One region of the Paenibacillus sp. FSL k6-2145 genome, then DNA from elsewhere that is predicted to be linked to it. Evidence: a T-box and tRNA genes for the amino acid it is inferred to sense, from the RefSeq annotation. Region 1 holds a T-box; the other holds one or more tRNA genes.

Region 1 (16,118 bases):
CCCTCTTCCAACCCGCTGCTACCTGTTGTTCTTCTTCCTCCAACAGTCTGACTTGTACCATTAATTGTTCATCTATTTGGAATGCAGATGATGCTGCCAGATCTGTATCTGCTGATGAATCCGATATGGGCAATATTGAAGACATCTGCATCTTAAAATCAGCCCGATCTCCATCAATACGTACATCTGACACAAGCTCACCCTGAATTTCGGCTACCAGACCATCTAATTCTCTAGTAGCGATATGGGTAGTCTCAGGCAGACGGCTATGATTGCGTGCGTCATTCCACTCCCAATGTGTAGCGCCTCCAATAAAGGCAGCGAGTAAAAATAAAACAGACCATCCACGCACATCCATAAAACGAAGTAAAAGTGGCAAACATGCCAGAGCTCCAATTAACCCCCAGATTAACGTCCAGCCTGTTAACGCGCAAGCTATCCCGCTCCCGCACAACCAACAAATCGTAAAACTTAATAATGGTCTGCCTTTCATTTCTACCCCTCCTTCATTTCACCCGTTGAACGCAGAAAAACCCCCGGAAAGCCAATTCAGGCTTGCCGGAGGTTCTCCCTCGCGTATTCGATCATATTTACATTAATTGCTCACGGTCATCATCGTTTCCCGCGGGGGCTGGTAATTCTCCAGCCTGCGGAATGTTATGCCCTTCTGTTCCATCATATTTGTAACCTTGCCGGTATCTTTAGGATAAGAACGATGAAACACGATTTCTGTAATCCCGCTATTCGCCAGCATATTGGCACATGTCCAGCACGGTTCGTCGGTCACATACACGGACGAGCCTTCGCGGTCGATTCGATCTGTGAATAAAAGCAAATTTTGCTCCGCATGAATTGTGCGAATGCATCGTTGCTTTTTCACCATTTCTTCTTGCCCATCGGTCACGACCAACTCATACTCTTCCGATATCATGCAACCTGCTTCAGAACAATCCGGGACGCCGGTGGGTGCACCATTATAGGCTGTTCCCAGCAGTTTCTTTCCCTGAACAAGAACTGCACCCACATGACGACGCGAACAGCGGGAACGGGTGGAAACCATATACGCGATGTCCATAAAATACGTATCCCAGTCCTTGCGTACCTCTACTGTACTCATGCTGCTTTCCTCCCGCTCAACACATTTTTTATTCTAATATTACCGAATCTGCACATAAGGTGCCATCTTCTCCAGCATCTTCATGCCGATTCCTTTGACCTTTGTCAGATCACTGACTTTTGCAAAAGGACCATGTGCATTCCGATAGTCCACAATGGCCTGAGCTTTCTTCTCCCCGATTCCGGGAAGCTCTGTAAGCTTGGAGACAGGTGCGGTATTCACATCAATCTTGCCATTGTCGCCAGCTTCCTCACGAACTACAGGTGGATTACTGTTCGAGCCCGTCTCGGAGGTAACCGAAGGATTCGAATTCGTACCCTGCACAACCGGTTCAGTCAAAGTAGCAGTAGCCGATGGAATATCGTTCGTCTGACTTGTAGTTTGAACTACTGAATCACCTTCAACTGCAACGCTCGCAAGCTCTTTAGACTCTCCTGCCTTTGCCTCATTTCCAGTCTGCAGCCCACTTACATCCGTTCCAAAAGATGTTCCTGTATTGCCCTGAACCGAAGTAGCCGACTGAACAGCAGGGAGTTCCTGCTCTATCGTCGGCTTCTCGGTGCCGAGCTGCAAGGGTTCCCAGCCACTAGGTGGTTGTTCACTTTTGCCCGACCATAATATGAGTATACTTCCAACCACCGCAGCAGCAATGGTCATTCCTTTATTCCATCTCATTCTTCCACACCTCTCCCTGAATTCAAAATCATTCATTTCGAACACGGGCGGTGCTTCCGAACCGTTGAACTTTCCTGATGAAACAAGTTGTGCATTTTTCATGTCATGTGAAACAGGTCCACACGCATAGAATAGAGGGAATGAACTGCGCCAGTACCGTAAAGCATGAAAGGAGGCCTGAAACAATGAAGGTTGGATTTATCGGAACCGGCAGCATGGGCAGCCTGCTAATCTATGCCCTGATCCAATCGGGTGCACTTGAGCCCCGGCAGATCGCCGCCAGCAATCGAACCCCGTCCAAAGTACGTCAGTTATCCCTCCGTTACCCCGGTCTGCATGAATCCCAGAGCAATCGGGAAACGGTGATCCGAAGTAACATCATCTTCCTGTGCGTGAAGCCGCTTGAATTCAAACATGTTATTGACGACATCCTGCCTGTCGTGAATCCCAATCATATAATTGTCTCGATCACCAGTCCCGTGCAGCTGCGACATCTGGAATCTTCACTTCCTTGCAAAGTCTCCAAGGTAATTCCCAGCGTCACACACCAAGTCGGCAGTGGAGCATCCCTCTGCATACATGGCGAACGAATGACCAGTGAAGACCGCGCTGTGTTGGAAAGTATGCTCAGTCATATAGGCAGGCCGTACCAAGTGGATGAAGCCTGTACACGAATTACATCCGACTTCTCCAGTTGCGGACCTGCATTCATATCGTTCTTTTTGGAACAGTGGATCGAAAGTGCGGTGAAGCTGACAGGTATCAAAAGGGCAGATGCCTGCGCTCTGGCTGGCGAAATGCTCCTGGGCACAGGCAAGCTGCTCACCGAAGGAGGATACACCCCTCAAGAGCTTCAGGCTCGTGTCGCTGTACCTGGCGGTATTACCGCTCAGGCACTTGCACTGCTGAAGGTAAGTCTCGACGGTGTTTTCGACAGCCTGATCCACACGACACATGACAAATATGATGAAGATTTGTTAAAGCTGGATGAACTATTCCGAGCCGGTGAGATTAACCGGCAACAATATTAACGAGTTTGCCTGGAACGGCAATGACCTTGCGAATGGTCTTGCCTTCCAGCGCCTGCTTAACAGGTACCAGCTCCATCGTAAAGTCCTGCATACCCTGTGCATCCAGATCCTTTGCGATCGTAGCACGAGTTACGATTTTACCGTTTACCTGAACAACGATTTCTACTTCCGCATCCACTGTCATGGACTCATCATATTTAGGCCAAGCCACGTAAGAGATTCCACCTTCATGACCCAAACGGCTCCACAGTTCCTCTGCCATATGCGGTGCCAGTGGTGACAACAGTTGCACAAAGTTTTCCATCGCTTCGCGAGGCAGTGTATCGGCTTTGTATGCATCGTTGATGAAAATCATCAGCTGGCTGATGGATGTATTGAAGCGCAGGTGTTCCAGATCTTCCGTAACTTTTTTGATCGTTTTATGAGCAGTCCGCTTGAACTCATCCGTTCCACCGTCCACCGTAATCTTGTCATTGATGGCTCCTGTGTCTTCGTTAATGAAGAGACGCCATACACGTGACAGGAAGCGGTGCATGCCTTCAACCCCGTTTGCATTCCACGGTTTTGTCGCTTCCAATGGTCCCATGAACATCTCGTACAGACGCAATGTATCTGCACCGAATTCATTCACGATTTCATCCGGGTTAATGACATTACCACGGGATTTACTCATTTTCTCATTATTGGTACCCAGGATCATACCTTGGTTAACCAGTTTGTGGAAAGGTTCTTTGGTCTCCACAACACCCAGATCATACAGCACTTTGTGCCAGAAACGAGCGTACAGCAAGTGAAGTACCGCGTGCTCTGCTCCGCCAATGTACAGATCAACTGGCAGCCATTGCTGCTGTTTCTCCTTGGAGATCAGTTCCTTGTCATTGTGCGGATCGATAAAGCGCAGGTAATACCAGCAGCTACCTGCCCATTGTGGCATGGTGTTGGTCTCACGACGTGCCTTCATTCCCGTTTCCGGATCTACCGTATTCACCCACTCCGTAACATTCGCCAGTGGTGATTCTCCAGTACCCGAAGGTTTGATCTGGTCGATATCAGGCAGCAGCAGTGGAAGTTGATCCTCCGGTACGGTCTTCATCGTTCCGTCTTCCAGATGCAGAATCGGGATTGGCTCACCCCAGTAACGCTGACGGCTGAACAGCCAATCACGCAGACGATAGGTTACTTTCCCTTGTCCTTTACCGTTCTCTTCCAGCCAAGCAATCATCTTGGCAACCGCTTCTTCATTGTTCAGTCCGTTCAGGAAATCGGAATTCACATGCGCGCCATCACCCGAATATGCCTCTTGTGTAACGTCGCCACCTTGAATAACCTCGATGATATCCAGACCGAACTGCTTCGCAAATTCCCAGTCACGTGCATCATGACCCGGAACAGCCATAACCGCGCCTGTACCGTAACCTGCAAGAACGTAATCAGCAATCCAGATCGGCAGTTTTGCACCATTAACGGGATTGATTGCATAAGCGCCAGTGAAAACACCTGTTTTGTCTTTGGCCAAATCTGTACGTTCCAGATCACTCTTACGAGAAGCCTGCTCCTGATAAGCCTGAATAGCTTCACGTTGGTCATCGGTTGTAATTGCTTCTACCAATTCATGTTCCGGAGCAAGTACTGCAAAGCTCGCACCAAACAATGTGTCCGCACGGGTAGTGAACACCTTAATGACTTCCTCGCGACCTTCAATGGCAAATACAACTTCTGCACCTGTCGATTTACCAATCCAGTTACGTTGCATATCCTTGATGCTTTCAGACCAATCCAGCTCTTCCAGGTCTTCCAACAGACGCTCTGCATACTCGGTAATTCTCAGGACCCACTGACGCATCGGTTTGCGTACAACCGGATGTCCACCACGTTCACTCTTGCCATCAATAACCTCTTCATTAGCAAGTACCGTTCCAAGGGCTTCACACCAGTTAACTGCAACTTCATCCACATAAGCGAGGCCCTTATTGTACAGCTGGATAAAGATCCATTGTGTCCATTTATAATATTCAGGGTCCGTTGTGCTGATCTCACGATCCCAGTCATAGGAGAAACCAAGCGATTTGATCTGGCGACGGAAATTGTCAATATTACGGAATGTAATATCTCGTGGATGTTCACCTGTATCCAGTGCATGCTGCTCAGCAGGCAGGCCGAAAGCATCCCAACCCATTGGGTGCAATACGTTGTAACCGCGCATACGTTTGTAACGGGAAACGATATCCGTTGCCGTATATCCTTCCGGGTGACCTACGTGCAGACCTGAACCGGATGGATAAGGGAACATATCCAGTGCATAAAATTTCGGTTTAGCAGGGTCCTCACCCGTTTTAAACGTTTTATTTGCATCCCAGTATTGCTGCCAACTTTTTTCCATGACTTGTGGCTGATAGCCGTGTTTTGGCTGGTTATTCTCACTCATCTATTGTTCCTCCTTCAGGTTATTCGCTTTAGCTTTAATTGCAACAAAAAAACCTCAGCATCCCGTAGCGTTTGCAGCGCTAGGGACGAGAGGTTGAATTCCCGTGGTACCACCCTAGTTAGCGGACGAACGTGCTTCGTCATCCACTCCCTTTGGACCTGTAACGGCGGTTAACCGATGCGGATTTCCATTCCTGAACCCAAGCTTTATACAAGCAGGTTAAACAGAATGGTGTAATCACCGCATTTCTCCAAGGCGAGTTCGCAAATCACTGTCAACCGGCTTGCACCAACCGCCGGCTCTCTGTTATGTACAGGAATTACTACTGATCCTTATCATCGAAATATGTATACAATATCGGGACCATTATATAAAAAAGCAAGACCAAAGTCAATATTACACGTTATAATCGCCATCTTGAAGTCTACGGTTTGTACCCTTCATAACGCTAGTTGCTGTTCAGGATAACCGAAAACGCTCAATGCCTTCCTCCAGATTATGAATGGTCCAATTCACATGTTCCTGATTATCATATTGGCGATAAGCGCACTCTATGCGCAGCACCAGATCAAAGTACAAGTCATATAGACTTCTTCTTTTCAGCTCACTTTCAGTTGTAATCGCATGCCCATACCCTTTCACAAAACCGGGAGTATAGTTAAAATGACTGAAATAATGCTCCATCAAAGGATCTGCCCACAGTGAACGTTCAAAATCAATAATCGCTGTGATACGACCTTTGTCTACTAGAACATTGCCGTCCCACAGATCCCAACTGACAAGCACAGGTTCTTTGACATCGTCCAGCACATTTGATTTTTGTTCAATCAAACCTCTCAATTCAGGGTAATCGATCGAAAATGTAATCCCGGCTTCTTCCCCGTCGGTAAGAATGTCCTCCATCAAATTCATAAATGCTTCTTTCCATGTGGAATATCGCTGTTTTTGCTCCGAGAAATATCCAAACTTCTCACCCTTGATTTCATTAATTCGACGATTGTACCGACCCAGCTGGTGTTCAATGGCTTCCTGCTCTTCCGCAGAATATTGATCCTTAACCTGATTATAGGGTGTTCCAGACATATACTCCATGATAAAATAACGCGCTGAAGCCATAGTTAACGAATCATCATAAGCCAGCACTTGGGGCACGGGAACATCCTGTAGCTCCGTGATGAGGCGTAGTGCCTCAACTTCGGCAATCATGAGATCCTGTTCACAGCGCATCAGATTTGTCGAAGCCGACGGTGCAATTTTGAGTACCACCCGCTGTGCGTCACTTAGGGTAATGAGATATGCATGATTGGCCCAGCCATCCACCATTTCCTTGTAGTCCTGTATACTTGCAGAGAAATGCTGCTTTATTATGGCATTCAACTGTTCTGACGAAAGTCTTGTTTTATATGTACTTTCCACTTCTACACCTCACATTGACATTTGATTTATTTCCTCAGAAAACGCTTTCTATCCGACTATTATCGCCTCCTTTACTTTAACTGGCAATACTTTTTGTCACGTCGATATATCTTTTCTTGCATTCCTTTACCCTATTTAAGAATATTGCTATTCATTCTCCATGGTAAATCAAACAAAAAAACTGCCCTTATGCAACATACATAAGGACAGTTCTCATTATTCGCTCTTACTTCACAGCCACGTAGAACAAGCGCTGTGCGCTGTCTCCGGCCTCTTTCCATTCAAAATCCGCATATACCTTCACGTCTCTAAAGCCTGCTTTGGACAACTCCAGCTTCATCCAGTCCGGATTATATGCACGCTGTACATGAACTTCTTCAAAGCGCTGGTACATATCCTTGCTACCATCATCCACACGCGAAAAAATACTGAGATGATGCTCAATCTCACAGCGATCCTGATCCAGATCACAAGTCCAAATATACGACACGGAGCGCTCATCCAGTACAAAAGGCTGCTCTTCATCATAACGAATAAGGGTATTGGGATGATGCACATCAAACAGGAACGTTCCACCAGGCTTCAGCATCTCGTATGTCCGCTGGAATGTTCGAATGACATCTTCTTGTTCAAGCAGATAATTGACGCAATCACAGAAAGATATCACCGAATCCACAGGTTCCGGAACTCGCCATTCCCGCATATCCTGCTGCACCCAACGGACACTGCCCTCACGGTACAAGCGATGACCCTGAGGCGTAGCCTCCATCTTGCTGCGTGCAACCGACAGCATATCTGATGAGAGGTCAATGCCTGTCACTTCGAAACCGGAGTTCACGAGCGGGATTGTAATGGAGCCCGTTCCACAGCCAAGTTCAGCGACACTTTTGGGCATTCCATGCTTTTCCCATGCTGTTCTTGCAAACCTTATCCAGTCTGGATAAGGCATATCTTCCATTAATTCATCATACACATAGGCAAATTTCCGGTAAGACATGTCAGGCACCGCACTTTCAATTTCATTTTCCAATCCTGCTAACAAAAGCAAAGACAGGGGCATCCGGTGTTTACCCAGCCTATCCCTGCCTTATGCGAGTTCCATATTACAACTATTTAATCAAAAGAATTACTTGTTTTCACTTTGATCCGCAGGAGCAGATTCGGACAGATACGTCCAGCTTTCCTTTTGGACCACCAATCCGTCCTTCATCAATTTGCCCAAGGCACGCTTGAAAGCGGACTTACTGATGCCAAAGCGCTGCTTGATGATATCCGGCGGAGTTGCATCAGAGTAAGGCATGCCGCCCATAGGACGCTCTTTCATAAAGGCGAGCAGCTTGTCTGCATCTTCGTTACGTCCAACTTGTTTGAGTTGAGTCATGGCCAGATTCACACGTCCGTCTTCACGTACCAGTGTCACCCGACATTTAACTTTCTCACCAAGACGCAGCATATGACTACGTTCAGATGAATGAATCATACCAATCGCGCCAAAGCCCAGTACACCGCCCTCTACAAGTACAAAAGTACCCATCTGCAGCGGCTTGTATACCGTCGCTTCAACCCACTCGTTTAACCATGAAGTTGGCGCATGGAAAGACAATGGTGAAAGCTCACGTTCCCCGGCCAATTTGGCACGCAGACGTCCCTGCTTGTCATGTTCCATGATTACAAAGACTTCATCCCCCACTTGAGGACGCAGTTCTTCCAGCTCAGGCAATTCACGAATAGGAAGCAGCAATTGCCGTCCAAGTCCCATTTCCAGGAAACAGCCCAGTCGTGGGTGAACATCAGCCACAACCAGTCGTGCCATTTCGCCAAGCATGAGATAAGGCTTTTTCATCGTTACGGCCAGACGATCTTCCGTATCAAAGAATACAAAGACCTCAAGCGTCTCACCAATCTTAATATCACGCGTTAACTCGGTATAGTGAAGCAGTACATCTTCCGATCCTGTCGTCAAAAAGAAGCCAAACGGAGACACTTCACGTGACACCGGCAAAGAGACGACTGTTCCAGCAATCAAACTCATACAGTTTCCACCACTTTGGCATCAGACCATAGTCGTTCAATGTTGTAGTATTCACGCTCGTCACGGTGGAAGATATGAACAACAACATCGCCCATGTCCATCAGTACCCAACGTGCGGAATCCATACCTTCGATACCTTTGATCGTCGCTCCGGCTGCATGAGCCTGTTTGCGAATCTCAGTGGCAATGGCTTGTACCTGTGTATCGGAATTCCCGTGACAAATAACAAAATAATCTGCCACCAGAGAAACATTAATCAGATCCAACGCTACAATATTGGATGCCTTTTTGTCGTCAGCGGCAGCAACCGCCATATTCATAAGTTCTTTCGATGATACTGTCATGAACCAACCTCCATAATCTATAATTGAGCAATCAAGTCATTGCGCGACAACACGGTTAAAGGATAAATCACACGGCGCTGCGAGATCAGCAAGCTGATCGTCGAGTCGAATCCGGCAATTAATCCTTCCTCCAGACTATGTTCAGCCTGTTCGCGAATGTGATCCACTCCCGGGAAATCTCGCCCCGGTTCAATATAATCGGCAAGACATACCACCTTGTCCAGCAGGCTCATGCCCACCCGACCCGAGGTATGCCACCGGATGGCATTAATCACTTCGGAATCCTCTACACCGTAATCACGCTTGGCTACAAAAGCACCGACTTCCGAATGCCAGAGCTGCTTGTCATGCTGCAGAAGTTCCTGGTTTAATCCGTTATCGCGGATGACCGCTTCCATCTCCGCTACGGGCCAGTACTTCGCCACATCATGCAATATCGCTGCCAGATCCGCTTTTACAGGATCAGCACCGTATTTTTCAGCCAACATCACTGCCGACTCCATCACGCCAAGTGTATGCTTCCAGCGTTTTTCCGGCATTTGCCCGGATACGGCTTGTATTAGTTTCTCACGGCTTAGTCCCATATAAACCGCTCCTTACAATGTATTGGTGCACCTCATCAGGAATCATGAAGCGTACCGAATGACCTTTGGCAAGACGTCTGCGTACGGCTGTTGATGAAATATCCACCAAGGGCATCTCGGCCAGCAAGACCCGATCCTGTAACTCGTCTGGTAGATCATCCAGATGTAACTGGAAACCCGGCCTACCAACCCCGATAAAGGTTAGGCGTTCGGCAAGTTCTTCAATCTGCTCCCATTTGGGAAGATAGTTCACCATATCCGCCCCGATAATGAAATAAAATTCATGTTCAGGATGGCGCCGCCACAGTTCCTTCATCGTATCAATTGTATAAGACACTCCGCCCAATTCCATCTCAATACCCAGCACCTCATATTGCTGCACACCCTTCACAGCCGCTTCCGTCATATCGAGACGTTGTTGTCCCGAAGCTCCGGCTCCGCGTTTGTGAGGTGGAACATGGGAAGGCATGAACCAGATCTCATCCAGTGCATGCGAGTCCCTTGCCGCTTCAGCTGCCAGGAGGTGTCCCATGTGGATCGGATCAAACGTACCACCCATGATGCCGATCTTCACCTGCGTCACGCTCCCTTATCTAGGTAGTTCGATTTGTTTGTTATCGCGAGATTCTTTGTACAGGATGATTGTGTTACCGATGAGTTGTACAAGCTCACTTCCCGTTTCACGGGCAACTTCTTCTGCCATCTCTTTTCTGTCCTCGTCATTGTTGTTCAATACTTGCACTTTCATCAATTCGCGCTTCTCAATCGCATCTTCGATGTGACGGAACAGGTGCTCATTGGTTCCACCTTTACCAATCTGAAATACAGGGGTCAGGTGATGTGCCTGTGACCGCAAAAAGCGCTTTTGTTTACCGTTTAACATGAATACTCCATACTCCTTATGTTGAGCAGGCCCTGATCGACAACGCAAAAACTGTCCGGACCTGACCATTCAATTATTATTTTCACACTTCAAAACTGTTTAGTACTGCTCGTCTCATCGTCACCACAGGAGCCGGAATGCCAAGCCAATGTTCAAAGGCCACTGCGCCCTGGTATACAAACATCCCCAGACCACCGTGAACCGTACATCCGCGCATCCGTGACTCCCGAAGCAGACGGGTCTCCAGCGGATTGTAGATCAGATCACTCACCGCTGCTCCTTCACGGATCAGTGCAGGATCAACCGGTACGTCATCAACATGTGGGTGCATTCCGGCAGCCGTTGTGTTAATCACGATATCAGCCGTAGCCAGTACCGTTGCAGCGTCTTCCATACCACTGCCCGAGATTTCTCCCAAGCCATGGCCTCGTAAATCAGAAGCAAGTGCAATAGCCCTGTCCGCTGTACGGTTCAGAATGTGGATGCGTTCAGGCTTCTCCAATGCAAGTGCGTATATAACGCCTCTCGCCGCTCCTCCTGCTCCCAGGACAGCAATACGTTTGCCCGCAAGCTCCGGCACAGCCTCTTCCTTCAGCGATCGGACATAACCAATACCATCCGTATTGTACCCTGTCAGTGTTCCACCTTCATTAACGATGGTATTCACCGCACCAATCAGGCGAGCACTTTCATCGATCACATCCAGATACTGCATCACCTGCTCTTTGTGCGGGATGGTGACATTAACACCACGATAGCCCAGTGCCACAATTCCCCGAACTGCCGCCTCCAGTTGATCCGGATGAACATGCAGTGGCATATACATTCCATTCACTTCTGCAGCCTGCAGAGCCGCATTCTGCATTGCCGGAGACTTGGAGTGAGCAATCGGATCACCCATAACACCGAGCAACACGGGAAGTGAAGAGTTGAATTTGTTCTGCTCAGACATAAGTCCGCCTCCGATCCATCTGATGTACAGATTCTGAGAATTTACTAGATCAAGGATGGGCGGATCTGTACACGAATGCCTTTTGGAGCATGAACAGCAACCAGCGCTCCAATATCGCCATTAACCTTAATCCAGCCCAGACCCGAGATGAATACATCCGATTGACTGCCGCGTTTGATGCGGAATTCATGTCTGGTCCATTCAGCCATCTCTGCTGCATCCTCACGGGTTGGCGGAGACAACAATTCTCCCAGATGGTCGCGGTACAGATCATCTGCACGCTCCAGCTTTGTCCGGTGAATATCAAGCGCAGTGCTGATAAAACAAGTGAACGACTGGCGATCACCTTCCACAAAGTCAAATCGAGCCATGCCGCCGAAGAACAGCGTCTGACCGGAATTCAGCTGATACACAGCCGGTTTAAGCGGTTTTTCCGGCATGATGGCAGCGAGATCCTTACGTGAAACAATCTCGCTGAAACGCCATGGATACACGATTCCAGGCGTATCAATAATATATTTTCCATCATCCAGCGGAATGTTCACCATATCCAGCGTTGTTCCCGGATAACGGGATGTGGTCAGTTCCTGCTCCAGATCGCTGTAATCACGGATCAGACGGTTAATCAGTGTGGATTTACCCACATTGGTACCGCCAACCACGTACACGTCACGATCTTCGCGATACGTACCTACAAGCTCAAGCAGTCGGTCGAAGCCCTGATTTTGCTTTGCACTGCACAAGACGACATCCACGGTACGCAAACCCTGTTCTTTGGCTTGCTTCTGTACCCAGTTGCGAACCTTGTTCCAGTTGGTTACTTTCGGAAGCAAGTCCGTTTTGTTCACAGCAAGCAATACCGGATTGTTGCCTACAAAACGTTGCAGACCGGAGATAATGCTGCCATCAAAGTCAAACAAATCAACGATATGGATGACAAGTGCATCCTTATCCCCGATTTTGCTAAGCAGCGCCAGGAATTCGTCCTGATCCACCGTAACGGATGATGACTCATTGTAGTTTTTGATGCGGAAACAGCGCTGGCATATAACCGGTTCACGATCCAGTGCCTTCTCGGGGATAAACCCTGGTAATTCCGAATTTTCTGTTTGCAGATGCACGCCGCATCCGCTGCACCTTACGGCAAGATTGCCGTTATGCGGTTCTGTCATTTCTTCTTTTCCTCCTCAAGCCATAAGCCTTTCCTGCGTAAACTCGTTAGAGCAATCCGTTCCACGCGTCGATTGAAGCGGGTCATAAAACCTTCGTCCCCAATGGAGATTGGCAGTACCAGAACGGTATATAACCCCATTCGGTTCCCTCCATAAACGTCCGTAAGCATCTGATCGCCTACTACAATCGTGTTTTCAGGAGATAACTCCATCATTTTCATTGCTCTACGAAACGGTACATTCGATGGTTTGCGTGCACTATGCACAAACTGGATATCCAGCGGGGTCGCAAACAGGGATACACGATTCAAATTGTTATTGGACACAATCATCAGCTTGAAACCTGCCTCTTTCACACGTGCAAACCATTCAATCAGTTCGGGCGTAGCGTCAGGGGCTTTGGCTCCAACGAGTGTGTTATCCAGATCAGTTATAATTCCACGGTAGCCTTGAGCGTACAGCTCTTCCAGATTAATGTCAAAAACCGTGTCTACACGCAGCTTGGGCATTAACATTTTAAACAAAGAAGTCACCTCAGTTTCATACGACACACTATATCACAAATCCGTCTTTCCTGAAAATGCATACAGCGCCTGATGGCATAGGAAAAAAGGAAAAACGGGACGGGCAACAACTATGCTCGTTCCGCTTTCAGTTCCTTCCGCAGCTTCAAGGCGGTCTGATAGACGCCCTTCCAGTCGTCGGCAGTTACGGACGCCGGACTGTAACGAGTCTGTTCAAACTTCGTGAGAAGCTCATGCAATGTCGCTTCTGCAGCAGGTTTTGCCTGGCTCCAGCGGGCTACCGATTCACGAAGTGTCTCGTCTCCGCTCCGGGTTAACCCTTTGCGTTTCACATACTGAATCCAACGCTCGGTCTCTGCCACTACCTTCTGTTCAGGGGTGAGCGGTCCACCTGTCCGTAGACGAAGCAGGAAGAATCGCATGGAGAAACGATTACGCCAGAACATATATGCTACCCACAATACAATAATGGCTCCTGCAGCCCAGATAACAAAAGTCGGGATGGCAGACGATGTCTGCTCAGGTGCAGGGGTCTGCTCTTCCTCTTGTACCGGCTCCTCTTCTGGCTCTTCTTCAGGCTCATCTACAGGCTGTACATCAGGCTGTTCCGTCAGCAGCGGCATATCAAAGCCCGGCGTTGCTTCAACAGGAATCCATCCATACTCACCAAAGTAAACCTCTGCCCAGGAGTGTGCATCTGCATTGGTAACGGTGTAGGTCGTCTCAATCTCCGCGCCAGGTTGACGTGGAGCCTGCATGTCCGAATTCAGGGACAATTGTCCAGGCGCATAACCTTTAACCCATCTTGCAGGAATGCCCTCCGAGCGCGCCATCATCACCAGCGCAGTGGAGAAGTAATCACAGTAGCCTTCCATAATATCGAACAGGAAACCTTCCACAAAGTCGCTGCTTACTTTTCGAGATAAATCCGGATTGTTTGTGTATTCAAAATTAGTTTGTAAATAGTTTTGCAGTAATGCCACTTTTTCATACGGAGTATTCGCAGATGCTGTTATCTCGGCTGCCAGATCCGATACCCGGTCAGGGAAACGGGAAGGTAACTGCAAGTACATATCGTCTGCCGGATTACTGTTATACAGATCTTCAAATGACTTCGTACGAAGCTCATCTTCCACAATCACAGGGGCTTCCGATACGATAGTATATGTCTTGGGATACTGTGGTTGCTGACGGTCTGTCACCACATGCAGTTCAGCCTGTTCGGCATTCCACAACATCCGTTCCGTTCGGTCTTCACCATTAATCGAGCTAACTTCCGAGATCGAATAAGCACCAAAGAGAATCGGATAGACATTGTCATTCAGCATCGTTACGTTCTGAGTCACTTGTTTGGTATTCACATTACCGGATTCTTGGTTCTCCAGAGGCTGTCCAGCTTCAACATTCTCTGTTGCACCCCGTCCACGGTCATCCCAGCCTGTGCCTGTATACTCTGCACGTGTCTCACCGCGCCAGTAACTGCGCTCATTGGTCGTGACAGACATGACAGGGGTATAGTCGAAGTTAAACCCTCCACCAAGCTGATTGTCTTCCCTGCTGTATCCCGATTCGGTAGCCGCGGGAATATCAAGGTTTCCGTTACCTGCCTGACTTGTGGAAGTTCCGGTATAGTTACGCCATGCCGTATAGGGGTCCGTCAAGGTGGGTGGAATCTCCGGCATATTGACGCTGGCTACAATAATTAAAGAAAAGATAATGGCAATATTGGCCAGGACTTTATAAGGATACCGGATAATTCGTTTCCAACCTTGTGGATACTGTAGCTGATAGTTACGGAAATGCTGACATACGAGCCATCCCATTCCCGCAAACATCACCCACGCGATTTCAATCCAGAGTGGAATCTGGGTGAAAGAATCGAGAATCCCCATCGAAATGATGTTAACACCCAGAAAAACAAGAATACGACGTGTTGTGGTCACGAGTCGAAGCGCAGCTTCAAGCATCACCCATGCACACAGGGAGAACCAGATGTACGGCGTCATGTGTAATATGAATTGCTCCGCTCGGTCCGTTAAAGAGCCATAAGGGATGTACACGGTGTAATCAATCAGCGTTTTATGCAAAATGTAACCAACAACGACCGCCTTGATGATCGCCCGATACATTGTTTTAAAGGGCAGAATGACCTCCAGCACACTGACTGCTGCAAGTGTCCATAACACCAGAGAAGTGGTCTCCGTGTACCACGATTCCTGCGTAAATGAAATCCACTGCATTCCAATCAGGAAAATCCAGAGCAATGACGCTGCATGATACCAGGATCGTTTGCCCGCAATACTTTCATTTCCTTTTGTACTCATACAGAACCTCCCCCCATCACCGTTGGAAGCTCCTGCAAGTGAGAAACAGTGAATGACCTCGTGCCTCTTCCACGCAACATGGCATTCCACTCGGCACTTCGGCGGGATTCACTGGTATCGATCAGAATATGACATGGAGTCATGCCCCGCGTATCGGCCCAGCGCAACAGTTCCATTATTTTTTCATCCTTCTGGGGAGAAATCACGACAAAGTAAGCTCCCTGAGGCAGTTGACGTGCGATTCTTTCCACGCCGGGCAACAGATGGGTATCCTGACCGTTATATTGAATATCCACCAGATGATGCATCATCTTCTGTCGTTCCATCAGACTTTCACTGGGGGCCATGAAGGATGTCTGGTCTGACAATGTCAATAACCCCATCCCCATTCGTTCCCTGACACCATACTCCAGCAGAGAGGCAGCCGTGGAAACGGCAATTTCAAATGCATCCCCATGTTCATAACTTGATGCCAGCGCATCCAGAACCAGAATGGTTTTGGGCACAGACTCATGTTCAAACTCCTTGGACTTCCAGTTCCCTGTCTTTGCCGTTGCATTCCAGTGAATGCGGGAAAGTCGATCTCCGTATACGTAGTCACGTACACCATTGATCTGAGTGGTCTCTCTCCGTGAGCGG
Region 2 (16,118 bases), 2.4 Mb from region 1:
AAAAAGGAGAAGGTACCTGCAGGTGGTGCTGTCGAATCGACGAATTACAGTGAAACCATCGTGGGTTTTGTCCTGCTGGAGCATGACGATTGTGATTTTGACCTCTTCATCAGGAACATGAAGAACGAATGGGATATCGAGATTGAAGAACGCCCGGAGGAGGGCAATCTCTTTTTCGAAGTGAATGGGATGCAGGTGGTATGTGCTCACATTGCGGCGCCTGTACCCGACCGTGAAGTTGAGGAGAATGCCAAGTTAAACATCCTTTGGCGAGAAGCGGAGCAAGTTACCTCACGGCACCAGTCTCAGATTATTGTCTCTGTTCTGAACGCAACAAATGCTATTGAGGGACATGTTCTGTTCACTCAAACAGCGAGTGCCTTATTACAGTTGGATCACGCGCTGGCCATATACATGGCCCCACTTGTTGTTGAAGCCAGTCAATATGTCGAAACCAGCCGTGGGATCAAATATGATGAGTTGCCAGTCTCGCTCTGGATTTTCATCGGATTATTCCAAAATGCCGAAGGTGCCTCAGCTTACACTTACGGACTACGTAACTTTGGTAAAGAAGAGATGGAGATTATGCAATCGTCGGAATCCTTAAGCGATGTATTTGAGATGATGTTTATGACCACAACGTATGTGGTTGAAAACGACGTCACACTGCATGATGGGGAAACACTTGGTTTCTCGGCAGAACAAAAGCTGAGCATTTCCCTTTCCAAAGGTGTAGCAACGGAAGGTAACAGTTTGAAGATTGGATTCTAACTTAAGTAGTTATCTTAACTTTATCGTGTCACAGTTGTAGAAGCCGTCTGGAGTTCATACTCTGGGCGGCTTTTTAGCCATTCAACTTCCTTCCAATTGACGATATGATAACAATCCCTGAATTTAACTTCACTAGGAAAAAGTAGTCCATAAGAACCACTATATTGTGAATTCAGTTTTCATTCTCGCTATAAAAAGGTATAATTAATAGGCTTATAGTCTCATATATTACATATTATTTTATTATCGAGGAGTTGCCTACATGTCTGTTAGACGTTTGGATTCAACTAAACCTATTATTGAAATTATCTGGGAAGGTATTGTTTCTCCTGAACATGTCGAACAAGCGAATACAGAAATCCAGAGAATAGCGGAACAATTGGGAAATTCGTTTGATGTGCTCGTGGACATGAGAAATATGAAGGCATTCCCCCAGGATACAAAAGAAAAAATTGTGGAGCATCAGAAATTACTGACACAGTGGGGTATGAAGCGAGCCAGTGTAGCCGTAGGTGGTGCGATCGCCAAAATGCAATTGAATCGGATTTCCAAAGAATCGGCGCACCAGACTGAATTCCAATGGGAAACGTATGACGAGGCTTTGGCATTTTTGTTGAAATAATATTGAAGTGATACGGCGTAAGTATAAAAGAGAGCTACCGATGCTGTTCCTGGCAAAAAGAAAGAGGCGTTCCCCATGAGGAAGCGCCTTTTTCTTTTTGCAGTTTCACGTGGCTTACTCCGTTTTGCCAGTGATCCGACCGCTCATCATTTAAGATTCAAGTTTACTTACACGTACCATCGTTACCGATGTACCATTTAGGCACTCCTCCACGAACCCTAACCGCTTATATAAGCGAATCGCTTGGTTATCCGGGTCAACACTGAGCGAGACTGCTGCAATTTCCCGCCGTTCGACCTCATCTAATGCGGTCTGAAGCAGTAAGGTACCTACTCCTTTTCCACGCGCATCTTCCGTTACAGCCATCCCCATCTCTGGCGTAGCTGCATTCACATAACCGTATCCCGCATTTTGGTCCGTATAGAATCTTAACGTTATTGAACCTAGTCTCTTGCCTTGCTGGTCAACTGCAACATACCCGAAGTCCCCTTCTCTTCCCCATTCTTCAACGTATTTGGACAGTCCGGGAGTATGAATACTTTCGATTGGAAGAGGTGCATCACCTTCTCTTCTATGCAGGGATGCGTATAACATCTCCCATAGAAAGGGGATATCCTGTTCTTCAATAGGGCGTACAAGGTAGTCAGTCTTGGTCATGTTTTCTCCTCCTTCAGCTTTTCAAAAAGGCGGTCCATTTCATTCAGATTAAACCCATCGGTAATCTCGTAGTCCTCAAGTTGGTCTCTCGTTTTTGCCTCATTGTAGATGGAGATGGAATCTTCATTATAAAACGTTAGTCCGAATCCATCGGTAAAGCGACCTTCTTTATTAATGGTAAGTCGCCACTCATAGTACTGCGGATTCCTTTCGGAAACGTCGAATTCCCGTACTCTTTTAAGTTCAACATCCTTTAATAGCTTCAGCATGTCTCTAATCTCTTTGGGATCTGTAATCGTTATTTCATCATCTTCATTATACGGTTCATTGTCGGAAATTTTCCTAATCGTCAGTCGATCCAATGTATCCAGCATCGTCATATGATCTGTGACCTCTGCTCGAAACGTCGTATGTTTGCTGGGGATATACATAGCATATTGACCTGAGGTATACATACGCACTGCAATAGCTACAACAACAATAATCGTGACGATACCCATAATCATCTTGATTCGTCTACTCATCCCAATCCCCTCTCTATACCTACACAAAACATATAAATTGGTAATTATTGATATATTCCAGTATAACATCTCACTCCTTTTGTTCCAATGTCATTTCCTATCCCTGGTCCCTCAATTACGATGACGTTTTGGGCTACACTAAAAATTAAAGATTTAAATGAACAAGCCGCGTTCTCCCATAGAGTGAACGCGGCTTGTTTGTTAACTTTGTTATATTGTTTTATTACCTAATCAGAACCATGTATGATGATAACCCTTATCCCAAGCCATGAATATGACACACGTAGACTTGGCCTCACGTCTGTTCAGCGTACGCCGAAACCTAATTGTTTTCAGCCCAATACACGGCCTGCTGATTCTCGGATAACCAGCTCAGGCTTCAGCACAATCTTCTGTGGCTCTTTTTGTTCATCCTTTAACTCTTCAATTAACAGGTCTACAGCGCGATGTCCCAGTTCTTCAATTGGCTGGGCAACGGTCGTAAGTGGTGGACTGGTTACCGAAGCAAGAATGGTATTATCAAACCCGATAATCGACACATCCTCTGGCACGCGTAGCCCCAGCTCTTTGGCTGCCTGAAGAGCACCGATGGCCTGAATGTCATTACAACAGAACAAACCTGTCGGGTGATCGTTCTCACCGAGCAGCAGTAGCGCCTCTTTTTTGGCTGAGCTCAGATCAGCTGCCGATTCTCGGATCTGATTCGGTTCCAGCGTATGACCTGCCTTAATCAGTGTTTCACGGAATCCACGTACACGTTCCTGACTGCTGCTGACTTTGGACGGTTCCGACAATACCGCTACACTGGTGTGCCCAAGTTCAAGCAGATGCCCCGCTGCGAGTGCTCCGCCGAGTATGTCGTCAATGGTGACCGTATGTACCGACAGCGATGGCATATGACGGGCAATCAGAGCAACAGGTATTGACTGTTGCAAGAGGGGTGACAAAATTTCGGCATTATCGATCCCGGTTCCGATCATCATGCCATCGACCCTTTTTTGCTGAAGCAGATTCAGGTAACGCTCTACCCGCTCGTCCTTATTATCCGTACTGCAGATGACCACGCTGTAACCCAATTGACGACTTCGATCCTCGACCGCTCTCGCCAGTTCTGCGAAATACGGGTTCGAGATGTCCGGTACGAGCAGCCCCAATGTATACGTCTGCTTACCTGTAAGTGCAGCTGCGATCGCGCTGGGTTGATAGTGAAGGCGTTCCATGATCTCCATAATCTCGGCGCGCCGCTTCTCACTGATCTTGCCTTTGCCATTAATGACCTGCGAGACGGTTGCAATGGATACACCCGCCTCGCGTGCTATATCGTATATGGTTGCTTTCATTGTTTTTCCCCATTTTTGCTATATATAATATACATAGATAATTGTTCTCTTCTTCTCATTATGCAGGGGGAAGTCTGCATACGCAACTTGAAGCGAGCAAAATGTGCGTAGCATGAACTGTTTTACTTTTTCATCAACCACTCATGGTCAGGGTCGTTATGGAATTTCCAGGTCCGGGTTGGTCCAGCCATCACGTTCAGATAGTAGACCTCATACCCCGGAGGAGCACCTACCGGATGATATCCGTCCGGAACAAGCACCACTTCTCCGTTCTTCACTGCTAGCGTCTCATCCACAGAGCGATCATCCGTGTATATGCGCTGAATGGCAAACCCCTGCTCAGGCTGCACACGGAAATAATACGTTTCTTCCAGCAAAGATTCGTCAGGGAGTGCGTCCCGATCATGCTTATGTGGCGGGTAACTGGACCAATGCCCATCTGGTGTGAATACCTCAACAACGAGCAAACTGTCCGCTTCCTTCTGTTCCGGCAAAATGTTGTGAATCTGGCGTTCCAGATTGCCATATCCTCTCGCCTCTACCCCTACATCTTCGGGTGCAATGAGACGAGCCGGATACGTGCCTTTACCGGGTGCAACACATATAGCGACTTCCAGTTCGGTACGTGCTGTAATCTGCACTTGATCGGAAGTTGAGACGTAAACTGAATACGGCGGAATTTTCTCGAAAACACTCATTCTTTTCCCGATATTATCCCATGTGTGCTCCCGGGTACTTACATTGGCGAAACCACTGAGAAGCACCACACAGAGTTCCTGATCACCGCTCTCACGGGTTAACGTCTCCCCTTCTGCCAACTTCGCTACCTGAAATCCAACATATTCCCACCCGGCCGACTCCGGTGTTACGTTGATAAGTGTACCGTCCCCCTCCGGGTTGACCACGGGTTTTACAATACGTTCTGACATCTTGCCATCCACTCCTTTCTGTATTCGTTCACAACAACCTGATACTTATAAAAAAACAAAAACCTGGACCATTCTTGCGCTCTATTAGAAAAAAATGACTTTAATCATCCACCTATGGCGTTGCCGTTTGCGATTCCAGTGACACCCCAGGGACTTCACTCAGCTTCACAGGTCTTCCCCGCTCCATGGACAGTTTTGCTGCCAGCGCAATTCGTTCTGCCTGTACTGCATCGTGGCCATCTACGATAACTGGTGTATCATGGATGATCGCATCGATAAAGAGAGCTGTCTCCTGCACATACGCTTCATTGTAGCGTTCTAGGAAAAAGTGTAACGGTTTGTCGCGCATGAGCCCGGCCGCTGTACTGATCTCAGCCGTATTCGGATGATCATTCGCCGCTGCGGCGCTGCCCATCGAGCCAAATACTTCAACACGCTGGTCATACCCGTATACAGCCTGACGACTGTTATCAATAACACCAATTGCTCCATTGGCAAAAGTCATCGTTACAATCGCTGTATCCACGTCACCATGTTCCGCAAAAACCGGATTGATCAGGACGTTGCCCTGAGCGTACACTTCTTCCACTTCACTCCCGGACAGATACCGTGCCATGTCAAAATCGTGGATCATCATGTCCATGAAAATCCCGCCAGACACCCGGATATACTCCGCAGGCGGTGGACTCGGGTCACGAGAAGTAATTTTGATAATATGCGGATCACCGATCGTACCATCCTGCACATGTGCACGTATCCGTCTGAAGTTGTGATCGAATCGGCGGTTAAAACCAATTTGCAGCTTCACACCAGCCTTCTGAACTGCTGCTACCGCCGCTTGGGTCTGTGCCAGATCCATGCTGACCGGCTTCTCGCAAAAGATATGTTTGCCCGCCTGAGCGGCCTGTTCAATCAGCGGCACATGTGTATCAGTTGAAGAACAGATCAGCACCGCGTCTACATTAGGCATCGAGATCAACTGGCTGCTATCCGTTGTTATCACAGGGATGCCACGGTCGGAGGCCCAAGCCTCCAATTCAGGACCTGCAAACAAGTCACTGATTCCCACAATCTCGGCATGCGGGTTGCGCAGGAGATTGTCTGCATGAATTTTGCCGATCCGTCCAGCACCAATGATGCCAATTCTCACTTTGTCCTTGCCCATTCCGTTATCCTCCCTATGTGCGTCCATATGGGCTAGGCGTTCCCTTAGCCCGAGTGATGCTCTGGTTGTTACCAGCGCGCCGTTACCATCTTCTTGCGAGTGTAGAATTCAACACCATCCGTACCATTGGCATGAAGATCACCATAGAAGGACTTCTTCCAGCCCGAAAACGGGAAAAATGCCATTGGCGCAGGTACGCCCAGGTTAATACCCAACATGCCCGCATCAATCGTTTCACGGAATTGACGCATACTCGCTCCGCTGCGGGTGAACAGACACGCCCCGTTGGCGAAGTCGGAACGGTTCGCCAGTTCAACGGCTTCCTCCAGCGTAGACACTCTTGCCACCGAGAGTACTGGAGCAAAGATCTCATCCTGCCAGATTTTCATATTGCTATCAACTTGGTCGAATACCGTTGGCCCTACAAAATAACCGGGTTCACCTATCGCCTGATCCTTACGTCCATCCCGGATCAATGCCGCGCCTTCCTGCTCTCCGGATTCAATGTAACTGAGTGTGCGTTCTTTATGTGGTCCACGGATGACAGGACCGAGGAACACGCCCTCATCCATACCGTTACCAATGGTAATGCGGTCTGCTGCTTCCACCAGCTTTTGTACCAGTTCGTCAGCCACATCGCCCACAGCCACAACAACCGAACATGCCATGCAACGTTCCCCTGCTGAGCCAAAGGCTGCACTGGTAATCTCTTTCACGGTTAAATCCAGATCGGCGTCCGGCATAACGATGGAGTGGTTTTTGGCGCCAGCCAGTGCCTGTACCCGTTTGCCATGCTTGGATGCAGTGGTGTAGACGTATTCAGCCACAGGTTGTGATCCGACAAAGGAGATCGCTTGAACATCCTTATGTTCCAGCAACCCGTTCACGACATCATGTGCACCGTGTACGATATTGAGCACGCCATCCGGAAGCCCTGCTTCCTTGAACAGCTCTGCCAGGCGGCCTGCCAGAAGCGGTGTACGCTCGGACGGCTTCAGAACAAACGTGTTACCACACGCAATAGCCAGTGGGAACATCCAGCACGGCACCATCATCGGGAAGTTGAATGGGGTAATCCCCCCAATTACGCCGATTGGGTAGCGGTACATGCCCGACTCCAGTCCTGTCGCGATGTCAGGCAGTTGTTTGCCCATCATCAGGTTCGGGGCACCTGCCGCGAATTCGACGCACTCAATACCACGCAATACCTCGCCATACGCTTCGGCGTAACTTTTACCGTTCTCCAGCGTTACCAGGCGGGCGAGCTCTTCCCAATGTTCAACCAGCAGCTGCTGGTAGCGGAACAGAATACGTGCACGGCGTGGAACCGGTGTGCTGCTCCATGATTTGAACGCTTCTCGTGCTGTCTGAACCGCCAGATCCACGTCCGCTTGTTCGGAGAGTGGCACATGTGCAATAACCTCTTCTGTAGCCGGATTCACAACCGGCTCCGTACGAGTTGCCACTGGGGTTACCCAGGCACCTCCGATCCAGTTTTGTACCATTGTCGCTGTTGCAGACGCTTCAGAAATTCCTTTTCCCATAGCCCTGTCTCCCTTCACTTATGTGTGATCCCGTATGTTCAACTTATATCATTGATGTTGATCTGTATGAGTGTGTTATTCAAAGTATTGCAACGAGCTTTAAGACACGGTGATTTCGCCCCGATTGCAACGTTCAATGTAGTCATTCACCTGTTCCACCGTTGGCATCGCATCCGAACAACTGTGGCTCGAAATGACGATACTTGCTGCGCCACTGCCATACGCCATGCTGCGCTCAATCGTCCAGCCCTGCATCAATCCATACAGGAACCCGGCCGCATAGGAGTCGCCTGCACCAAACGTTTTGACCACTTTTGCCGGATAGCTGTCCGCACGGTGAGAAAGCCCTTCGCGTGTATAAGCAATGGAGCCTTCCTTGCCGTGTTTTATTACAACAATATTCGCTGAGAAATCAAACCATTTCTGTGCAGTTACCTGATCGCTATGATCCGGATTGTGGTCGAATGTCTCCATCATGTCGAACTCTTCACGTGTACCCAGGATGATATCGCATTTCTCGGCTGCGAGGTTATAATAGACCGCTGTCTCTTCGTCCGATGTCCAAGTGTATGGGCGATAGTCCAGATCAAACACAATAACCGTGCCATGTTTTTTCGCATACGTTAGTGCCTGTAATACGGCTTCACGGGATGGGCTCTGCGCGAGGGCCGTGCCTGAGATTAGCAGCACTTTGGAGTCAGCAATCAACTGCTCTTGCACCTCTTGCGCCTGTAATAACAGATCAGCTACATTGTCCCGGTACATCAGGATACTGCAATCCGTTGGGCTTTTGATTTCGGTAAAAGCAAGCCCCGTCACCGCTCCGGTGTCATCTGTAACTACATTTGATGTGTCGATGCCGTTCTTCTCCAAATAACTCTGGATGAATCTGCCCATCTGGTCATTGGCGATCTTACCGATAAAAGCCGTCTCCATACCCAGTCTGGACATGCCAATCGTAATATTGGCCGGAGAGCCGCCAACATACTTCGTGAACGTCATCGTCTCTTCCATCGGGCGATTGATCTCATTAGCGTTCAAGTCGATGCACAAGCGGCCAATCGCGGTGAAATCCTTCTTCCTGGATACCGGAAAGGATACATAAGTCATTGCATGTGAGCCCCTTTCTGTGGCGGGATTTTCCATGTTGTATATGGATATCTAGACTAGCTACTCATTCCATCGTAAGAACTTGTAAACGGCTAGAGTAGGTCAGTTTTATTTTCCAATCGTAACATTATACTCTTGCTGGCCTTCTTCCTTTTTCACTTCATAGGTGTGCCTCTGACCGCTGCAATGCTGAACGAATCAGCTGTGTTGGTATAACGATTCCATATAGTTCAAAGATCGCTTCGCATACTCATACGGGTTATGAATCGCAGGGTCCTGTTCTCCTTCAAGCATCGCCCAGCCATCGTATCCTCGTGTGATCAGTTCTTGCAGAATTGGTGCAAAATCAATGCATCCATCTCCTGGTACGGTGAACACACCTCTACGAATACAGCCGACAAAGTCAGATTGCTCCGCGCGTGCTTCATCCAGCACATGCGGGCGGATATCTTTCAGATGGATATAAGCGATCCGATCATAATGTTTGCGCAGCAGTTCAAGTGGATCGGCTCCGCCATAGTAGGCATGACCTGTGTCATAGAGTAGATACACGAGAGAAGGGTCCGTCAACTCCATCAGTCGATCAATCTCATCCGGTTGCTCTACCACTGTGCCTCCATGATGATGGTACGTAAGCTTCAACCCATGTTCACGTGCAATAGCTCCTGCTTCGTTCAACCCTTCAGCAAGGATATGCCATTCAGATTCATTGAGTCTGAGTACTTCTTTTTCATTCGGTGTCCGTCTTGGATCAAAATGAAGTGACCCGCCTACTTCGGCCGTACTGATCACCTTACTGCCCATGGATTGCAAAAATTCCGCATGTCTGCGATAACTGTCCAGCTCTGACTGACGATACGCCGGATCGGAGAAAAGTACTGATTTCCACTGAGAGACCAGCTTGATATTCCTTTTACTCAATTCCTCACGCAAAATAGTAGGATCGGTTGGATATTTGCGTCCCATCTCTGTACCCGTCAGCCCAAGACGCTGAATGTCATCCAGAATCTGTGCACACGTTGTCGCATCACCATGCTCCTTCACATCTTCACCGACCCAATTGATCGGATGAATCCCAAGCTGGAATGGCAGCTTGCTCATTGCTCCACGTCTCCTTTGTCGTTCAACATTGTGGTTCACTTGGAATGCCGTGCTTTTAGTTTCAATATATAGATAAATACGTCCCACCGAACTTATACCGTGAGGAGTCCAATATAGCTACATTTTTTAGAAGGAATGCTCTATTAAATCGGATTAAATCGGTCTTGCTTTGGCACGGTTGGCTTGCATCGTGTGATGAGCATGAACTACCTTCTCTTCAGCAGATACCTCAGGTACACCCACATTCCACCACGACTCGTATCCACCTGCGTTGGTTCCAGGCACGACCGGAATCTCAATCAATGTACTCACCGTTTCATTCTTCGCATCTCGGAGTGCCTGTTCCAGCTGTTCTGCCGTCTCCGCTCTATAAGATTTGGCTCCCATGCTTCGGGCGTGTGCAGCAAAGTCCATTGGCATGTAATCCCCGGTCAGTCGTCCACTCTCAGATTCCCGATAACGGAACTCATTGCCGAACCCGTCACTACCATGTTCCCGCTGTAAATTATGAATGCACTGGAATCCATTGTTGTTGAATAAGAGAACGGTCATCTTCTTCTGTTCCTGCAAACTGGTCACAAACTCCGAATGCAGCATCAGATAACTGCCATCACCGACCATGGCGTACACTTCACGATCCGGCTCGGCAAGTGCTGCTCCGAACGCTCCACTTACCTCGTACCCCATACAGGAGAATCCATACTCCATGTGATACGTCTTTGGTTCAGCCGCACGCCACAGACGATGCAGGTCTCCTGGCAGACTGCCTGCCGCACACACAATAACGGAGGAAGGATCAATCGTCCGATTAACTATGCCGACTGCTGTAGTCTGTGCCAGCCCTGCTTCATGTTGAGCTGCATACAGCCGATCCACTTCTGCATTCCACTCAGCGCGGAGATCAGCGATTTCAGATGAACCATATGCACTGCGGTATTGTCTTTGCTGCAATTCCTTCTGCAAAGCCTGCAATCCTTCGCGAGCATCTGCCAGAATGGCTTCCCCGCCTAACTTGGCGGCATCCATGCCGTTCAGGTTAATGTTGATGAATGAAGCTTCCGGATGTTGAAAAGCAGAGCGGGACGCCGTCGTAAAATCGGAGAAACGAGTACCGACGCCGATAACCACATCCGCTTCTCTCGCCAGCCTGTTGGCTGCTAGAGAACCTGTAACCCCGATGGCCCCCACATTCAGTGGGTGGTCCCAAGAAACTGCGCTCTTGCCCGCCTGCGTCTCGGCGATCGGAATACCAAATGCCTCGGCGAACTCCACGAGTTGGGCGGACGCCTCAGAGTACAACACACCGCCGCCTGCAACGAGCAGCGGCTTGCTACCACGAGCAATCTGCTCCGTGGCCCGTTCAATGGCTGCCTGTACCGGAGGGCGACGGTCCAGATAATGTACTTTGCGGGCAAAGAACGATTCAGGGTAATCGTACGCTTCTGCCTGCACATCCTGCGGCAATGCGAGCGTTACTGCTCCCGTCTCTGCCGGGTCGGTAAGCACACGCATGGCCTGTGTAGCAGCAATCATCAACTGTTCAGGACGAACGATACGATCCCAGTATTTACTGACGGCTTTGAATGGATCAGTGGCTGAGATTGTATAATCACTGCTCACTTCCAACTGCTGCAGTACCGGGTCTGGTTCCCGTGTAGCAAAGTTATCTCCTGGAAGCAATAAAACCGGAATCCGGTTCACCGTTGCAGTAGCCGCTGCTGTAATCATATTCAAAGCACCAGGTCCAATGGATGTAGTGCATGCATAGATCTGTCTACGGTTCTTCTGCTTGGCATAGGCCGCTGCCGTATGCACCATACCTTGTTCGTTCTTCCCTTGCATATACGTTAGGCTTCCCGGACTGCGCTCCAGCGCTTCTCCAATGCCTGTTACGTTGCCATGTCCAAAAATACCGATGATTCCCTTCACAAACTTGGTTTCCACCCCGTCAACCGAGATATATTGCTGATCCAGGTATCGAAGCAGTGCCTGGGCCATCGTTAGTCGAATTGTATTCATGAATTGATCGCCTTCCTTTCCTTTACGGGTTAAGCGCTTAATCTACGTTAAGTTTAAGCGCCTTACCCCTAAAGGTTAAGCGCTTAATTGATATGGTATTACAGGTTAATGATTTACGCAAGCTATTTTTGTAAGCGTTTTTATAAAATGTGATGAAGAAGCTTATATCCAGGCCTTATAAGATGCGTTAGACCTGTTTCACTTGAACAGCGTCCACAATTATCAAGGACAAAAGGTGGGGAAATTTATGCAAACGTGGGATACATTCTGATACATGATAAAGAGCCATATACTCTCTGAGAGCACCACGCGGTAAATTGCCAATAAACCTGTGAACGCAAAAAAAGAAAGAGACGGTTAGTACCATCTCTTTCTTTTCAATATTTAAGCGGGTGATGGGAATCGAACCCACGCTATTAGCTTGGAAGGCTAAAGTTCTACCATTGAACTACACCCGCATAACAACAATCGGGATGACACGATTTGAACATGCGACCCCCTGGTCCCAAACCAGGTGCTCTACCAAGCTGAGCTACATCCCGTTATCTATACCGGCGAGAGGACTCGAACCTCCACGGTTTCCCACTCGATTTTGAGTCGAGCGCGTCTGCCATTCCGCCACGCCGGCAAAATATGAAGTTATAATGGCGCGCCCTGAGAGATTCGAACTCCCGGCCTTTTGATTCGTAGTCAAACGCTCTATCCAGCTGAGCTAAGGGCGCAAAATATTGGAGCGGAAGACGGGAATCGAACCCGCGACCCTCGCCTTGGCAAGGCGATGCTCTACCGCTGAGCCACTTCCGCAAATAAGGGATGCGCGTGGAGGGACTTGAACCCCCACGTCAAAGACGCTAGATCCTAAGTCTAGTGCGTCTGCCAATTCCGCCACACGCGCATATAATGGTGAGTCATGAAGGGCTCGAACCTTCGACACCCTGATTAAAAGTCAGGTGCTCTACCAACTGAGCTAATGACTCATAGAAAAACTGGTGGAGGATGATGGATTCGAACCACCGAACCCGTACGGGAGCAGATTTACAGTCTGATGCGTTTGGCCGCTTCGCTAATCCTCCAGGATTACATGGTGCCGGCGAGAGGACTTGAACCCCCAACCTACTGATTACAAGTCAGTTGCTCTACCAGTTGAGCTACACCGGCGTATTAAAGGTGTTATATATGGTGGCTCGGGACGGAATCGAACCGCCGACACGAGGATTTTCAGTCCTCTGCTCTACCGACTGAGCTACCGAGCCTTACTAAAATAAAAAATGGCGGAACCGACGGGATTCGAACCCGCGATCTCCTGCGTGACAGGCAGGCATGTTAGGCCAACTACACCACGGTTCCAGATCACTTTCTCAAGGAAAGTATAATTGCGGGGGCAGGATTTGAACCTGCGGCCTTCGGGTTATGAGCCCGACGAGCTACCGGGCTGCTCCACCCCGCGTCGTTATAAAGTTATATGGTGGAGGCTGAGGGGATCGAACCCCCGACCCTCTGCTTGTAAGGCAGATGCTCTCCCAGCTGAGCTAAGCCTCCATTTTATGACCCGTAGGGGATTCGAACCCCTGTTACCTCCGTGAAAGGGAGGTGTCTTAACCCCTTGACCAACGGGCCTTACTGGCTCCCCGAACAGGGCTCGAACCTGTGACAACTCGATTAACAGTCGAGTGCTCTACCAACTGAGCTATCAGGGAATGGTGGAGCCAAGCGGGATCGAACCGCTGACCTCCTGCTTGCAAGGCAGGCGCTCTCCCAGCTGAGCTATGGCCCCATACTCTGGTGTATTTCTTTGTTGTGGTCTTGCTATGGGCCCTGGTGGACTCGAACCACCGGCCTCACCCTTATCAGAGGTGCGCTCTAACCAACTGAGCTAAGGGCCCTTATCAATTTTCGAAAAAAAATACCCCAATGGGGTTTCGCTTGGCGGCGTCCTACTCTCCCAGGACCCTGCGGTCCAAGTACCATCGGCGCTAGAGGGCTTAACGGTCGTGTTCGGGATGGGTACGTGTGGAACCCCTCCGCCATCGCCACCAAACGCGTAGCTTACATTTCAGAGTGTTGTTCTCTGAAAACTAGATTCGAAACGAAACATGCGAATTACAACTTGCTATTGGATAAGCCCTCGACCGATTAGTACTGGTCAGCTCCATGCATTGCTGCACTTCCACCCCCAGCCTATCTACCTCGTCGTCTTCAAGGGGTCTTACATACTGGGAAATCTCATCTTGAGGGGGGCTTCACGCTTAGATGCTTTCAGCGTTTATCCCGTCCGTACATAGCTACCCAGCGGTGCTCCTGGCGGAACAACTGGTACACCAGCGGTACGTCCATCCCGGTCCTCTCGTACTAAGGACAGCTCCTCTCAAATTTCCTACGCCCACGACAGATAGGGACCGAACTGTCTCACGACGTTCTGAACCCAGCTCGCGTACCGCTTTAATGGGCGAACAGCCCAACCCTTGGGACCTACTTCAGCCCCAGGATGCGATGAGCCGACATCGAGGTGCCAAACCTCCCCGTCGATGTGGACTCTTGGGGGAGATAAGCCTGTTATCCCCAGGGTAGCTTTTATCCGTTGAGCGATGGCCCTTCCATGCGGTACCACCGGATCACTAAGCCCGACTTTCGTCCCTGCTCGACTTGTAGGTCTCGCAGTCAAGCTCCCTTATGCCTTTGCACTCTTCGAATGATTTCCAACCATTCTGAGGGAACCTTTGGGCGCCTCCGTTACTCTTTAGGAGGCGACCGCCCCAGTCAAACTGCCCACCTGACACTGTCCCCGCACCGGATTACGGTACCAGGTTAGAACCTAGATACGATCAGGGTGGTATCCCAACGTTGCCTCCATGGAAGCTTGCGCTCCCACTTCAAAGGCTCCCACCTATCCTGTACAGATCGTACCCAAATTCAATATCAAGCTGCAGTAAAGCTCCATGGGGTCTTTCCGTCTTGTCGCGGGTAACCTGCATCTTCACAGGTATTAAAATTTCACCGGATCTCTCGTTGAGACAGCGCCCAAGTCGTTACGCCATTCGTGCGGGTCAGAATTTACCTGACAAGGAATTTCGCTACCTTAGGACCGTTATAGTTACGGCCGCCGTTTACTGGGGCTTCGGTTCACAGCTTCGGGATTACTCCCTAACCACTCCCCTTAACCTTCCAGCACCGGGCAGGCGTCAGCCCGTATACTTCGCCTTACGGCTTCGCACAGACCTGTGTTTTTGCTAAACAGTCGCTTGGGCCTTTTCACTGCGGCCCCCTCGTGCTATTCACACTACCGGGGCACCCCTTCTCCCGAAGTTACGGGGTCATTTTGCCGAGTTCCTTAACGAGAGTTCTTCCGCGCGCCTTAGAATACTCTTCTCGCCTACCTGTGTCGGTTTGCGGTACGGGCACCTTCACCTGGCTAGAGGCTTTTCTTGGCAGTGTGAGATCATGACCTTCGCTACTATAATTTTCGCTCCCCATCACAGCTCAGCCTTACAATGTGCGGATTTGCCTACACATCAGCCTTACTGCTTAGACGGACATCCATCAGTCCGCGTCACTACCCTACTGCGTCCCCCCATTGCTCATAACGGCTTACGGTGGTACAGGAATTTCGACCTGTTGTCCTTCGACTACGCCTTTCGGCCTCGCCTTAGGTCCCGACTTACCCTGAGCGGACGAGCCTTCCTCAGGAACCCTTAGGCTTTCGGCGGATCAGATTCTCACTGATCTTTTCGTTACTCATACCGGCATTCTCACTTGTATAATGTCCAGCGCTCCTTACGGTACACCTTCAACCCTTATACAACGCTCCCCTACCCCTGATGCAAAGCATCAAGCCATAGCTTCGGTGGTGTGTTTAGCCCCGTTACATTTTCGGCGCAGAGTCACTCGACCAGTGAGCTATTACGCACTCTTTCAATGGTGGCTGCTTCTAAGCCAACATCCTGGTTGTCTGTGCAACTCCACATCCTTTCCCACTTAACACACACTTGGGGACCTTAGCTGATGGTCTGGGCTGTTTCCCTTTTGACAATGGATCTTAGCACTCACTGTCTGACTCCCGGAAGTAAGTCTATGGCATTCGGAGTTTGACTGAGCTTGGTAACCCTTGCGGGCCCCGCACCCAATCAGTGCTCTACCTCCACGACTCTGTTTTCCGAGGCTAGCCCTAAAGCTATTTCGGGGAGAACCAGCTATCTCCGAGTTCGATTGGAATTTCTCCGCTACCCCCACCTCATCCCCGCATTTTTCAACATGCGTGGGTTCGGGCCTCCAGTGCGTGTTACCGCACCTTCACCCTGGACAGGGGTAGATCACCCGGTTTCGGGTCTACGTCCACGTA

Evidence for each region. The T-box of region 1 lies ahead of leuS (leucine--tRNA ligase). A T-box ahead of a tRNA ligase gene usually reads a tRNA of that ligase, here a tRNA-Leu.
Region 2: it has a tRNA-Leu gene. The T-box ahead of leuS (leucine--tRNA ligase) is inferred to sense a tRNA for this amino acid. The anticodon was not compared.

The regions. Positions count from the first base shown of each region.
Region 1 covers NZ_CP150267.1:26,995-43,112, forward strand. The annotation lists gene NZ043_RS00130 (ComEC/Rec2 family competence protein) at 1-493, opposite strand, end outside; gene NZ043_RS00135 (cytidine/deoxycytidylate deaminase family protein) at 596-1,117, opposite strand; gene NZ043_RS00140 (helix-hairpin-helix domain-containing protein) at 1,157-1,792, opposite strand; gene comER (late competence protein ComER) at 1,978-2,823, shown strand; gene leuS (leucine--tRNA ligase) at 2,804-5,248, opposite strand; T-box leader at 5,327-5,596, opposite strand; gene NZ043_RS00155 (aminoglycoside phosphotransferase family protein) at 5,708-6,664, opposite strand; gene NZ043_RS00160 (class I SAM-dependent methyltransferase) at 6,891-7,661, opposite strand; gene NZ043_RS00165 (S1-like domain-containing RNA-binding protein) at 7,791-8,696, opposite strand; gene rsfS (ribosome silencing factor) at 8,693-9,040, opposite strand; gene yqeK (bis(5'-nucleosyl)-tetraphosphatase (symmetrical) YqeK) at 9,058-9,624, opposite strand; gene NZ043_RS00180 (nicotinate-nucleotide adenylyltransferase) at 9,608-10,198, opposite strand; gene yhbY (ribosome assembly RNA-binding protein YhbY) at 10,214-10,507, opposite strand; gene aroE (shikimate dehydrogenase) at 10,590-11,459, opposite strand; gene yqeH (ribosome biogenesis GTPase YqeH) at 11,504-12,631, opposite strand; gene NZ043_RS00200 (YqeG family HAD IIIA-type phosphatase) at 12,628-13,155, opposite strand; gene NZ043_RS00205 (transglutaminase domain-containing protein) at 13,266-15,479, opposite strand; gene NZ043_RS00210 (DUF58 domain-containing protein) at 15,476-16,118, opposite strand, start outside.
Region 2 covers NZ_CP150267.1:2,446,870-2,462,987, reverse strand. The annotation lists gene NZ043_RS10920 (DUF4261 domain-containing protein) at 1-771, shown strand, start outside; gene NZ043_RS10915 (hypothetical protein) at 1,034-1,393, shown strand; gene NZ043_RS10910 (GNAT family N-acetyltransferase) at 1,544-2,050, opposite strand; gene NZ043_RS10905 (hypothetical protein) at 2,047-2,574, opposite strand; gene NZ043_RS10900 (LacI family DNA-binding transcriptional regulator) at 2,907-3,914, opposite strand; gene iolB (5-deoxy-glucuronate isomerase) at 4,037-4,843, opposite strand; gene iolG (inositol 2-dehydrogenase) at 4,956-6,008, opposite strand; gene NZ043_RS10885 (CoA-acylating methylmalonate-semialdehyde dehydrogenase) at 6,077-7,552, opposite strand; gene iolC (5-dehydro-2-deoxygluconokinase) at 7,652-8,662, opposite strand; gene iolE (myo-inosose-2 dehydratase) at 8,861-9,763, opposite strand; gene iolD (3D-(3,5/4)-trihydroxycyclohexane-1,2-dione acylhydrolase (decyclizing)) at 9,917-11,782, opposite strand; tRNA gene NZ043_RS10865 (tRNA-Gly) at 12,170-12,240, opposite strand; tRNA gene NZ043_RS10860 (tRNA-Pro) at 12,251-12,324, opposite strand; tRNA gene NZ043_RS10855 (tRNA-Leu) at 12,332-12,410, opposite strand; tRNA gene NZ043_RS10850 (tRNA-Arg) at 12,428-12,504, opposite strand; tRNA gene NZ043_RS10845 (tRNA-Gly) at 12,512-12,586, opposite strand; tRNA gene NZ043_RS10840 (tRNA-Leu) at 12,597-12,677, opposite strand; tRNA gene NZ043_RS10835 (tRNA-Lys) at 12,684-12,759, opposite strand; tRNA gene NZ043_RS10830 (tRNA-Tyr) at 12,770-12,855, opposite strand; tRNA gene NZ043_RS10825 (tRNA-Thr) at 12,865-12,940, opposite strand; tRNA gene NZ043_RS10820 (tRNA-Phe) at 12,960-13,035, opposite strand; tRNA gene NZ043_RS10815 (tRNA-Asp) at 13,052-13,129, opposite strand; tRNA gene NZ043_RS10810 (tRNA-Met) at 13,156-13,229, opposite strand; tRNA gene NZ043_RS10805 (tRNA-Val) at 13,246-13,321, opposite strand; tRNA gene NZ043_RS10800 (tRNA-Glu) at 13,328-13,399, opposite strand; tRNA gene NZ043_RS10795 (tRNA-Asn) at 13,404-13,479, opposite strand; tRNA gene NZ043_RS10790 (tRNA-Ala) at 13,481-13,556, opposite strand; tRNA gene NZ043_RS10785 (tRNA-Ile) at 13,592-13,665, opposite strand; rRNA gene rrf (5S ribosomal RNA) at 13,704-13,820, opposite strand; rRNA gene NZ043_RS10775 (23S ribosomal RNA) at 13,896-16,118, opposite strand, start outside.